DNA from 4 places in the Peribacillus sp. FSL H8-0477 genome. Region 4 is predicted to be linked to each of the others. Evidence: riboswitches for the same ligand, from Rfam matches in the RefSeq annotation. Region 4 holds a riboswitch; each other region holds the start of a gene.
The links. A riboswitch is a leader RNA that binds a small molecule or an ion and turns the genes downstream of it on or off. The one in region 4 is predicted to bind S-adenosylmethionine.

Region 1 (3,131 bases), on a different contig from region 4:
ATCATAGACAGATGTGGCCCCCGGAAAATCTCCAATTTTAGAAGGATCTCCAGTAATAACCAGTACTTCATTTAATCCAAGTGTCTGTAAGCCCATTAAGTGAGATTGCAGGCCAATTAGATTTCGATCTCGACAGGTAATGTGAATGAGCGGATTCATATTGAGCTCATTTTTCATCTTAATCCCAAGAGCCAAATTGCTGATTCGCGGACTTGCAAGTGAATTATCTGCCAGTGTGACCGAATCTACACCAGCATCCCGTAAACATGATGATCCCGCCATAAATGCCTCTATTCCTAGTTTCTTAGGCGGATCCAATTCGACCAAAATGGTTCGTTTTGTTTTGGCCTGCAGATGAATGGCTGGTATTTGATCCTTTTTATCGACTTCAATAATCTCAATTTGAGGGGCCTTACTAGCTTTTTCCTTTATCGGGCTCAATGTTCCCAGCGCTTTTTTTACCGCTCCGATATGCTTAGGTGTTGTCCCACAACAACCCCCGATAATTGATGCACCCTGTTCACGTAATTTCAACGCACTTGAGCCGAAATATTCTGGTACAGCCTCATAGACAAGTCGGCCATCGACGTATTCCGGAAGGCTGGCGTTCGGGTACACGGCAATGCCTGCATTTTTAGGCAGCGGTACTTCTTCTAACGAACGTATCATATGATGCGGACCTAATCGACAGTTCAATCCGACAACGTCTGCCCCCAAAGCATCTAGTCTTGAAAAGGCTTCATTGAGATGGAGACCATTTTGCAGATACCCTATCTCATGCAGCGAAACATTTGCGATAATAGGGAGCCCTGTTTCTTTTCTGGCAATCTGGAGTACGGTTTCCAGCTCCTCTAAATCGTAATAGGTCTCAAGGATTAATCCATCGGGTCCTTCCATTAATAAGCTGTACAGCTGCTCTCTAAAGCTCCGTTTTATTTCTTCTATATCCAAATCATTTTTACGAATACTCCGCAGTGCTCCAATGGTCCCAAAAACAAATGCTTGTTTGGATGCAGCTTTTTTAGCTAGTTCTACACCTTTACGGTTAATAACACTCACTTCATCTTCTAAGCCATACCGTTTTAATTTATGATAGTTGGCACCATAGGTATTAGATTGAAGAATATCAGCTCCCGCAGCGGCATAGGCACGGTGAATCGCCTCAATTTGATTAGGGTCTGTCGTATTCATTTCCTCGTAGCAATGATCGATTCCATGTGAATATAATAGTGTTCCCATTGCTCCTTCCCCAACCAAAACCCTTTTTGATAATTCTTGGCGAAAATCCATCTATGCACATCTCCTCGTTTTGTCCTTTCTAGGTTAGAAAGAATCATGTCATTTAGCATTATATGAAGAAAAATAAAAAAAGCCATCTTTAAAGAAGAAGGCTTTTTCTGAAACATTCTCCTCATCTATCAAGCACCGCTTGCTGGATTTAGCACCTTTGCCGTAGCCGGTTGCTGAAGCTTCAAAGGGCCAGTCCCTCCACTTCTCTCGATAAGATTCCTATGAAATTTTCTAGAATTCGTTTAGATAATATATCTAATTTACATGAATAATAAGAAAATTACAATAGTTTATTAACGATTATTCAGCAGCTGTTTAAAAAAACGTCAGAAGTTTAATTACTTCCCTAGAGGTAAATATATAAATAGAACCGCAGAATAGCTGGAGGTGAAAGAATGCTGGAAATTATAGCAAAGCAGTTTCGAAAACCAGAAGGATTGCTAGGGAAAATTGTCGGCAGGATTATGTCCATGGATAATCGAAAGATCAATACATGGACCCTGAATAGGCTGCAAATTAAACCTGGGGACATTATTTTAGAAATTGGATTTGGACCGGGTGCTGCAATTGAAGAAATGTTTAAGAGACAACGAAATGTACGGATTGATGGTATAGATCTCTCACATGATATGCTGAAGGCTGCTTCTACACGAAATTTGGATGCCTTAAAAAAGAAAAAACTACGTTTATTCGAAGGAGATCTTTTAGAAATTGAAGAGGATTTTTATCAGTATGACAAAGTTGTCTCGGTTAATAACTATCCATTATGGAAAGACAAACAGAATTCTCTTAAGCGAATATATCAACTGATGAAGCATAATGGCATCATTGCCATTACTGTCCAACCACGGGAGGATGACGCATCCCGAAAAAAGACATTTGCTCATGCACATGAAATCGAACAAGCATTATACCTTGCTGGATTCCGTAATATTTCAGTGAAATTCAAAAAAATAGCACCAGAACTTACTGTCTGTGTTACAGCTGTTTGTAAAAAATAGACGACTCGAAGTTGGGGATTTACACCCCAACTTTTCTATGTTTTATCCTTACTGCTCCATCCGTGCAAGTCGTTTTTTTTCGACTCTCATTTTCCAATCGTCTGCTAGTGAACCGAGCATCAGCATCCCTTCGATGTCAGTCTGATTCCCTTCATTATGAAGAAGTATTCGATTTCCCCGTTCGACTGTATAGGCTTCTTGAACTCTTTCCTTTAGGATGATGTCTGATTCACCTTCAATCGTACCTTCTTCGATCACCCTGGCAAAATACCCGGTGTACCCTGTTTCCATAGTCCTTTTCAAAAAAGTTGGGACTTCATTAAAATGTGAAATAGTCGCACAAGGAATTCTACCTTGACAGATTTCTACTATACTCGTACCTATTTGATAAATATCTCCGAAATAAACCTCAGATTCTTTCATGCCTGATACAGTTAAATTTTCTCCAAAGGCCGGCCTTTTCAGAACTTTATTGAATTCCTTCTCCCATTGAAGATAATGCTCATTTGGATAGAAACATACTGCCCGATCGACACCGCCATGATGTCTCATATTACCTACACCATCTCCGTTAAACCCTCTATAAGACAGATCGATTTTTTGAACAGCTTGTTTATCCATTCCTGTAATTAAAGATCTGCCTGACAACGTTTTAAGCTTAGGTTCACCAATATGTATCCCTTTAATTTTTCGTGTACTCATAAACCATTCCCCCTGCCTATTTAACCTCTTACCGAAAAGGATTGTCTTGAACGATCCTATTATGTTATTATAAATTTACAATATCTAGTTGACTAGCTGCAAATTCAACTAGATATTGATTATATTCATTTTCTCTGC
Region 2 (3,131 bases), 190 kb from region 4:
CGGCTCCGGAGGAATTTTGGATAGGCGAAGCAATCGAAAGTTCCAAATATCGTAACCCGATATAACCAATTGCCATCGACAAAATGTAGAGTCCTGATACAGGTAAATAAGTGATTAAATCCATAGGATTAAAAGTCAATCCTTTGAATAAAAGGTACCCTGTTGCATGCAAACCCATAACCAAGCCGACCATAATGATGATTTTAATATGGCTGAACTTATCATTACTATCTGTTCCTTTTTTATAAAATAGATCCGCCCCGCCCCATGCAAGTGCTGTGAGTAGAGCAAAAATAAACCACATAATGAATTCTCCTCTTTTTGTTTATTATACAAATATAGCAATGAGATAATTAATTAAAACTCTTAATTATACAACGGATAATAATCACGTCAAGAAGAAGTTTAAATAAGGGTTCATTTAGAACGCACTTTCTCTGGATGCAGAGAAAGGGTTTTTTGAAAGGATTATTTAGCGGGTCAATAGTTATTGATAAAATAAAAAATCAAAAGGCTGCCGACTCTTTCTCAACAGCCTAGAAGCGATATAAATATCTTGAGAATCATATTGTATTTTTAAAATACAACATTCCGCTTATGGCTAGAGAAAGGATGCCTAAAAATCCAGAATAAATGGCTATTCTTGTTCTGGATCTTCTATATGCGGTTGTTTCATTATTGAATGTAGCTCTTTGCTGTTGAGGCGTCGTCCATGCCCCAACTGATATACCGGAGATAATGATACAGACTACACCGACAAAAAAGAAGTACTGCAAATAAACACCCCCTTTCTTCTATTAGTACGTTACATAATCTTATAAGTTTCGCTATTAAGTAAAATGATTGATAAAATACCTACTCTTTCTATTCTGCTCATTTATTTTAAAAACTAATAGGAGTTTCTTCCAATTTTTATTTATTAAAAGATTTATTTTATTTAATCAATCGATTGATTAAACTGGTTAAACCAATGATACATAAGGGTTTTAAAAGTTACAGACAGTTCGTTAATGATTTAGAAAATAAATTATTTAAATAATTTTTAAAATACAGTTTATTTGGGTATATACTTAAAGTAGATGAAGTAGGACAAGTGCTGTACATCGAGTTCCTATTAGTTTTAAAAAACCGTAATGGAGGAATGGAAATGGAAAACATGGCGATGAGTATGATGATGAAGATGTCAATGGAAAGAATGATGACAGAAATGAATGGTATGAAAATGATGATGACTAGAATGCAAGGCATGGAAATGAATGATGAAATGGGTATGGATATGAAAGAAATGATGATGAAAATGCAAGAGTGTGATGAAATGATTTCAACCATGATGCAAATGATGTCAGCTATGAAGGTTAACGCATAAAAAAGATGGAGTATCTCATTAACGAGATACTCCATCTTTTTTTAGTTAGTTATGAACGATTTATCCTCTTGCAGACAGCGGATTTCCCGACTGATTTCCATACGCTGTTGTTTTAAAGTCCAGAGCTTTTCTCCTATTACTTCTGAGATGGCTGAATCATTTCGCAGTTCTTTGTAAAGAGCCAGTATTTCATTATTTACTCGCTCAAAGGACTCCCATAGAGCCTGAATCTCCCAGGTTTTATCTGTTTTCTGATTATGATTTTTTAGTTGTTCAATTATTTCATTTTGCCAATGAATATCACCAAGATCTTTTGCAAAAAGGTAAAGATCTAAGTATTCATCCACGGTTAAAAACGTCTTATTATTTATCATCGATAAACTCTCCTTTTCTATACAAAAAAACTCTCTTCCTAAGAAGAGGGCTTTTGTAAGAAAAGACACCTCCCCTTATCGTCCAAAGCTAAGCTTTGCTGGAATTAGCACCATCACTACGTGTGGTTGCTGAGGTTTCGTCGGGCCAGTCCCTCCACCTCTCTGGATAAGAGATATGTTTTTATTTTATAAGTAGTATTTTGATTATTCTAATAAAAAAAATTGAATTTGTCAATTGAATGTCGAAAAAATTACTTTAGTCCTAAGAAGGATTTTCAATATAAATACTGAATTTGAACTAGTGAACACCAAAAATTATCAAGGGGGAATTATTTTGAATCGAAAACAGAAAACTGCAAGTATCGTGTTAGCCATGTCACTAGTAGTCGGTGTGCCATTTAGTGCTTCAGCAAAAAAAGCTCCTGCACCAGTAAAGGTTGAATATGTGGCATTAGGGGATTCGTTAGCAGCAGGGCTGTCACCGAATGGCTATTTAGATTATGGGTATGTTGATTATATTGCTGATTCATTTGTGGCAAAAAAGTATAAATTAGCAGACTTTGATAATTTCAGCGTACCAGGTTATACATCGGATCGTCTTCTGCTAGATGTAACGAAAAGCAAGAAAATCAGGAAGGAAATTAAAAGCGCTACTCATATTACCATTGATATCGGGGCAAATGATTTACTTGCCAAGATAAATACGGATCCTTCGAAAGCGTCGGAAGCACTTGTCGCTGTTTCTACTAATCTGAATAAGATACTAAAAACAATTGACGGCCTTAATCCAAAGGTAAAGGTTTATGTAATGGGTTACTATAATTGTTTCCCTTATTATCCAGCTGAACAGCAAGCTGCTTTAATGCCGTTGCTAACAGGGCTTAATACGCAAATTAAGTCAGCAGCAGCAGAAAATGGCGACACGTTTGTGGCGACTGACAAAGCGATTGCTAAGAATTATAAAAAGTATCTTCCAAATAAGACGAATATTCATTTGAGTGAATCTGGATATAAAGTGCTTGCAGCTGAATTTTGGAAGGCAATAAGTAAAAAGAAATAATCAGTGAGCTATGAAGAGTCCTCTTAATTGAAGGGCTTTTTTTATGGAAAATTATTTAATCAATCGATTGATTAAATTTGGGGACACCAAAATTTTTCTGTATATAACCAATATGTATTGTACGTTATGAGGTAGGTTTTTTATGTTAATCTAGTATTATAATTGATTTATTGTTGTTAAAAACGAATAATACTAGATTACTTTATTATAATAGTTCGTATATAATGAAAAAGAGAAAAGGGGAGGTTGACTAATATGTATAAAGCTAAGAAAATTTTACTGTTAGGATCTGGAGAATTAGGAAAAGAAGTGATTATTGAAGCACAGCGCC
Region 3 (3,131 bases), 1.0 Mb from region 4:
AATCCTTCGCCTGGTACAAAGGAAGACTTCCATGTTTGACGTCCTTCCCATGCGTATGAAGCAACATGCATAAATTGCTCTCTCTCAATTAAACTTGTATGTAGATACAGCGCACCATATTGTGCATTAATCAGCAAGGATACACGTTGAATAATCTGCTCTGCCAATGTTTTTACATCAGTTGTCTTCTGAGTAAGTCCAACTAAATCGCCTATATGTGATTTAATCCCATTTTGCAATTGGATATTGTCTAGTAATTGATTAGTGGATGAAGCAAGCATCCCAACTTCGTCTCTTGATTTAACCGGTATTCTTCCAGACAAATCGCTGTTGGCTGATCCAATTTCCTGAATCGATTCTGTAACTTGTTTAAGAGTTTTAGTTATTGATCTAGAAACAATCAATGAGGCAAGGACAGTAAATAACGAAACAATCAGCCAAAATATATACATAAGGATCTTCAGCAGATTGTTATTTTCTGCTATTTCATCTGTTCGTTGAGTCGTTAACTCATATTCTGTATCTTGGAAAAAAGATAGTTTGTCACGAATATCACCCATTGCCTGTTTTCCGCTGTCATTCAGAAAAAAACGGTCAATATTATCAGTTTGACCATTTTGAACAAAGCTAATTACCGGTGTCCCGGCATTATCTATCCATTTTTCAATATCTATGTATAAATCCTTTAAATTTTGCTGCTGTTCTGGGTTATCTGCCAATAAATCTGACAGCTCTGCATAAACATTATCAAAATCTTTTTTTCCATTATAATACGGCTCTAAGTATTCTTCATCATGAGTAATCACATAGCCGCGCTGACCAGATTCCATATTTAGCAAACTAGTTTCAATTTGGCTGGCTAACTCATGAACCTGTAGGTCATGTGCTACGATAAAATCTAGTTCTTTCTGAAGAGAGGAGATTCTGCTGCTCACTAAAACCAGAGCTATTCCAAGGCAAACAATAACTAAAAAATAACCTAAACTTATTTTAGAACGAATCGAAAATCTATGGTCTTTAAACATCCTAGTCCGCCTCTCAGGAATACTTTTTTCTGGCCTCCATCTTTCGCATTTCAAAAGAAATCAGTCAAAATCCTGAAATTCAATATGTTTAATTATACCACAAATAACGGATAATGGAATGAGTTGAATGAGGGATAAGTACTATAATAAATTCGAAATTTAGACTAATTCGAAGAAACGAGAGAAGATTGGTAACTCGGAGAGAAGGTGTTTAGCAAATAATCCAGCTCTTGACTTGCCTGAACAGTCAGGGTGCTTGTATAGCCGTAATCTTCTGCCAACTGTATCATTTCCTTGCGTTTTTCTTCAATGATAAGATGATAGGACATTGTTGCCATATTGAACCTCCTTTTCTTTTTTTTTACAATAATCTAATAATAAAATCATTCACAAATTAAATCAATAAGAAAAATAAAAATATTTATTTTTTCGCTAAAGCGTCTACTATTCATATTATAAATAGAAAAAAAAGAAGGTTCATTTCCTATCTCATGTGGATAGTAAGAAATGACCTCCTTTTTATTTTACTCTGCAAAGCTAGGTACTCACAGAATTAATAGTCGGTGCCGCTTCGTTGATTTTAGCAAGTGAAAATTCATCTTCAAGTACTTTTATTGTTGCATCATATAAATGCTTTTCATCAGATGTTTTATATACGCCCCGCTTAAGTAGTTCTTCTATTAACAGAGCTTTTCTGGTTTCTATTGTTTTTAATAATTCGGTCAAGCTGTTTGGCTCCTTCCAAAAACATGTATGCATATTTCTATCGTTAGACTTGGAATTACCGCTTCACTTTTTATCGCCAACGTTTATATACCATCTACATACACATTCTAAACATATTTCATGAACATTAAATATAAAAGCCCCTTCTAAAATAAGAAGAGGCTGACATTCGTATCGGCTTCTCTTATCTTTCAAGCCTAAGGCTTGTTGGATTTGGCACAGTTCCCGGGTACGGGTCTGCTGCCGAGGTATCACAGGGCCAAGTCCCTCCACCTCTCTAGATAAGAATATTAATTTATATTTATAGTTTATGATGTACTTGAGAATATATACCTTCTTTAAATAAGTGTCAAATAATTTGTTTTAAATGAGTTACTTAATCCTTGAGCACTGTATTTTTCGTTTCTTTACCAAAAATGAGTACAACAGCAGCCCCAACTACAATGGCTATAGTAAAAATGGTGAATATGATTGAGATATCTTTACCTGCTGCAACTAAATAACCGACTAAAAGCGGTCCTAAAATGCCGCCAATTCTTCCTGCAGCAGCTGCCATCCCGGAACCCGTTCCCCTGATGGAGGTGGGATACTGCTCTGGAGTGTAAGCATATAACCCGCCCCAAGCACCTAAATTAAAGAAGGAAAGCATAATACCAGATGTGAGTAACAAGGGTAGTTCCTCAGCTGTTCCAAAGAAATATGCACTGACTGCCGTACCTAATAAGTAGGTAACAAGCACGAATTTCCGTCCATATTTTTCAATAAACCATGCTGCAGTGAAATAACCCGGAAGCTGAGCCAGTGTCATGATTAATACATACTCAAAGCTCTTGATCATACTAAATCCTTTCATAACCATGACACTCGGTAGCCATAGAAACATTCCATAATAAGAAAAGACCACACAGAACCAAAGAATCCATAAAACAAGTGTCTGTTTAGCATACTCTTTAGCCCAAACACTTTTCATATTCTGTAGAATAGAAGGTTTCTGTTTTCTCTCCAATGCTGTATACCTAGGCGAATCTGGAAGATTCAAACGTAAATATAGTGCATATAAAGCCGGTACAGCACTTAAGAGCAACGCAATCCGCCATCCATACACTGGAATGATAAAATAAGATATCAATGCCGCGATTAACCACCCTGCAGCCCAAAAGCTTTCAAGAAGTACAACTACTCTTCCTCGTTTATCGGCTGAAACACTTTCAGAAACAAGCGTTGAAGCAACAGGCAGTTCCCCGCCTAATCCCATCCCAATCAGCAAGCGAAGAAGTAAAAATAACGCTAACGATGTTGTAAGGGCAGATAATCCACTGCCAATTGAAAATAACAGCAAAGTAATAATAAACACATTCTTCCGGCCAACCCGATCTGCCA
Region 4 (3,131 bases):
TTCTTAGCAATCTTCGATAACAAAGGCTGCCCGGAAGAAGCTCCTACAAAATTGATTTTAAACAGCTTTCCATTTGGATTATGTTCTTTAACGAGAGTCCTGACTGATTCAGGAATGGAATCATTAAGAACCGAATGAACAAAGTTTTGCGCTGTTTTCGTTTGGGGATTTGAAAATATATCAAAGACAGTGCCAGATTCAATGATTTCTCCGCCTTCGATCACAGCGACCTTGTCGCAAATATCTCGTATCACAGACATTTCATGGGTAATCATCAAGATTGTTATCTTATATTCGGCATTAATTTTTTTCAAAAGTTTTAAAATCGAGCCTGTTGTTTGTGGATCAAGTGCCGATGTAGCTTCGTCACAAAGCAGAATCGATGGCTGTGTAGCCAGCGCCCGCGCAATACCAACACGCTGTTTTTGTCCACCTGAAAGTTGTTCTGGATAGGCACCTGCCTTATCGCTTAATCCAACGAACTTTAGCAGTTCTTCTACTCGTTGTTTGATTTGTTTCTTCGGTGCTCCTTCTAATACCAACGGCATAGCGATATTAGCAAACACTGTTTTTGACTGCAGGAGATTAAAATGCTGAAAAACCATCCCGATATTCCTTTTTACTTTTCGGATATTAGAAGGGGACAGCGTTAATAAGTCTTGCCCATCAACTAGCACCCTCCCTCCTGTCGGCTTTTCTAAGAAATTAACACAGCGGATTAATGTACTTTTACCAGCACCGCTGAAGCCAATCACTCCAAATATCTCTCCTTTTTCTATGGTTAAGTTAATTCCATTAAGAGCTTTAAAGGTTTTGTCTTTCGTGCGGTATTCTTTCTCCAATCCTTCGAATGTAATCATGATGCTCCCCCAATCTCTATTAAAAAGACCCTCTTCTAAATAAGAAGAGGGTCTGCGCAGTCCAAAGACTGCCTCTTCTTATCTTTCAAGCTAAAGCTTGCTGGAATTGGCACGGTACCTGCGTCCGCTGCCGAAGCTTCATTGGGCCAGTCCCTCAGCTTCTCTGGATAAGAAATCTATATAGTTTTTTATTTTCAAACAAAAAACCTCTTCTGCAAATAGAAGAGGTTCCAATCATAATATCCGATCAGTACGCTCTTATCTACCAAGCTATGCTTGTTGGAAGTAGCACAGTATTCTAAAAAGAATCTGCTGCTGAGGTATCGACGGGCCAAATCCCTACACCTCTCTGGATAAGAATGCATATTAAGTTAATACAATCTTACAAACACTGACACCGTTTGTCAACCTGTTTATTGATTATTCTATTTTTTAAAACCATTTAAACAATTCGTTTTATTCTGGTCTTGACATATTTTCAGGCTTCATGATACGATAATCCCAAGTAAACAAGTGGGAATAATTTCATTTCGAGTGAATTCCCTTCATACACGTGTATCAAGAGTGAACGAGAGAACTGGCTCATAGACTTCACAGCAACCTCCTAAATGGAAAGGTGCTCCTACCAGCAAAGCTATGCTTTGGTTGATGAAATCGGCTAAAACCCTCTTCTCAACTATAAGAAGAAGGTTTTTTATTTTGAAAGGAGAATTTTTATGTCAAACTCGACGATTATTTCCGGCGCTGATTCATTCTTCATACCCGGAAACCATACTGGTATTCTAATCTGTCACGGTTTTAACGGTACCCCCCAGAGCATTGCCTATATTGGCGAATGCTTCGCTAAGGCGGGCTTCACTGTATATGCCCCGCTTTTAAAAGGACACGGTACGTGCGCAGAAGATATGGAGACTTGTTATTACCAAGATTGGATTCAAAATATAGAAGATGCATACAACACACTTAAGAAAACTTGTTCCAATATAGTTGTGATTGGTCAATCAATGGGCGGCACCCTAGCTTTAACATTAGCAGAAAAGGAAGCATGCAGCGGCATTGTCACGCTAAATGCTGCCCTCGAGGTCCCGTGGTATGAAACATTTAAACACGCAGATTCACCCAGATTCATTGCAGAAGGAAAACCAGATATTCATGATCCAGCTGCGTATGAAATTACCTATCCCTCCGTTCCGCTTAAAGCAGTTCAACAATTACTGCTCTTAATGCAGGATTTACGGCAAAAGCTCCATCACGTTTCCTGTCCTGTTCTCATATGCAGCTCTCCTGATGACCACGTAGTTCCGGCTTATTGTTCCATGGAAATTTTTCAAAGTATTTCATCCTCTGAAAAGGAATGTATGGACTTACCCTCTTCTTATCACGTAGCATCCCTAGACTATGATAAGGATAAAATTGTAGAGGCATCCCTTTCCTTTATTGAGCGTTATGTCCTTAAAAAAATGGCCTCTTAATCATCCACATGTGTTTACCCTCTTCCTAATCCGGGTAAAGAACATTATCACGCTAATGAGGAGGAATTTTATATGAGTGGATTATCTGATAAGGTAAAAGGCACTGTAAATAAAGTTAAAGGCGAGGCCAAAGATCAAGCTGGTAACGCACAGAATGATCCTTCCCTACAAGCAGAAGGAAAAGCAGATAAAGTAAAAGGCAGTATTCAAAAAGGAATTGGAAAATTAAAAGATTAAGGTATTACCATATAAAACCGGCTCCCCCTAGGGAGTCGGTTTTTTTATTTTTAAAAGTTTTATGCTATTTTAGGTTTATTTTTATTTCAGCAGGGTAAATGAAGTGTATATTGGTATTTTTCCTCATGGCTCTTTTGACTTGAGCCATGTTTTTTTATGGTTGCTTATCTTGATTTTTCAACACTCTCTAATTATATTTGTAAACAAAAGTACGTTATAATAAAAGTATTACGCCATTATCTAACAATTAACCTACTTGATTCTATATTCCATAAGAATATATATACGTATTTTTTGTTAAGTTTAAAGGAGAAGCAGAGAATGAAAATTCTAATCGTAGATGACAATCAGGTAAATCTTTTTGTTATAGAAAAAATTTTAAAGCGCGCCGGCTATGAAGATTTCACCTCCCTGACTTCTGCTCAGGAAATGTATGATTATTTAGAGGTAGACGGTCCAAATAAAGAAACATCAGTTGATATTATTCTCCTCGACATTATGATGCCTGATATTGATGGAATTACAGCTTGCAGGAAGCTTCAAAGTATTCCACACTTAAAAG

Region 1: it holds a riboswitch for S-adenosylmethionine, as region 4 does, so the genes downstream of both, MHI18_RS03730 (bifunctional homocysteine S-methyltransferase/methylenetetrahydrofolate reductase) here and MHI18_RS12610 (alpha/beta hydrolase) in region 4, are expected to answer to the same signal.
Region 2: it holds a riboswitch for S-adenosylmethionine, as region 4 does, so the genes downstream of both, MHI18_RS13470 (hypothetical protein) here and MHI18_RS12610 (alpha/beta hydrolase) in region 4, are expected to answer to the same signal.
Region 3: it holds a riboswitch for S-adenosylmethionine, as region 4 does, so the genes downstream of both, fbpA (Fur-regulated basic protein FbpA) here and MHI18_RS12610 (alpha/beta hydrolase) in region 4, are expected to answer to the same signal.

What each region holds. Positions count from the first base shown of each region.
Region 1 is NZ_JBBODE010000001.1:725,342-728,472, forward strand. It holds gene MHI18_RS03730 (bifunctional homocysteine S-methyltransferase/methylenetetrahydrofolate reductase) at 1-1,290, opposite strand, end outside; SAM riboswitch class I at 1,409-1,507, opposite strand; gene MHI18_RS03735 (class I SAM-dependent methyltransferase) at 1,686-2,291, shown strand; gene MHI18_RS03740 (MOSC domain-containing protein) at 2,340-2,993, opposite strand.
Region 2 is NZ_JBBODE010000002.1:346,981-350,111, forward strand. It holds gene MHI18_RS13455 (EamA family transporter) at 1-304, opposite strand, end outside; gene MHI18_RS13460 (DUF5316 family protein) at 564-776, opposite strand; gene MHI18_RS13465 (hypothetical protein) at 1,148-1,366, shown strand; gene MHI18_RS13470 (hypothetical protein) at 1,408-1,740, opposite strand; SAM riboswitch class I at 1,813-1,913, opposite strand; gene MHI18_RS13475 (GDSL-type esterase/lipase family protein) at 2,075-2,800, shown strand; gene purT (phosphoribosylglycinamide formyltransferase 2) at 3,056-3,131, shown strand, end outside.
Region 3 is NZ_JBBODE010000002.1:1,187,196-1,190,326, reverse strand. It holds gene MHI18_RS17515 (CHASE3 domain-containing protein) at 1-1,025, opposite strand, end outside; gene MHI18_RS17510 (aspartyl-phosphate phosphatase Spo0E family protein) at 1,190-1,363, opposite strand; gene fbpA (Fur-regulated basic protein FbpA) at 1,563-1,751, opposite strand; SAM riboswitch class I at 1,933-2,039, opposite strand; gene MHI18_RS17500 (MFS transporter) at 2,128-3,131, opposite strand, start outside.
Region 4 is NZ_JBBODE010000002.1:161,545-164,675, reverse strand. It holds gene MHI18_RS12615 (methionine ABC transporter ATP-binding protein) at 1-860, opposite strand, end outside; SAM riboswitch class I at 936-1,034, opposite strand; SAM riboswitch class I at 1,116-1,220, opposite strand; SAM riboswitch class I at 1,413-1,515, shown strand; gene MHI18_RS12610 (alpha/beta hydrolase) at 1,577-2,332, shown strand; gene MHI18_RS12605 (CsbD family protein) at 2,405-2,569, shown strand; gene MHI18_RS12600 (PP2C family protein-serine/threonine phosphatase) at 2,891-3,131, shown strand, end outside.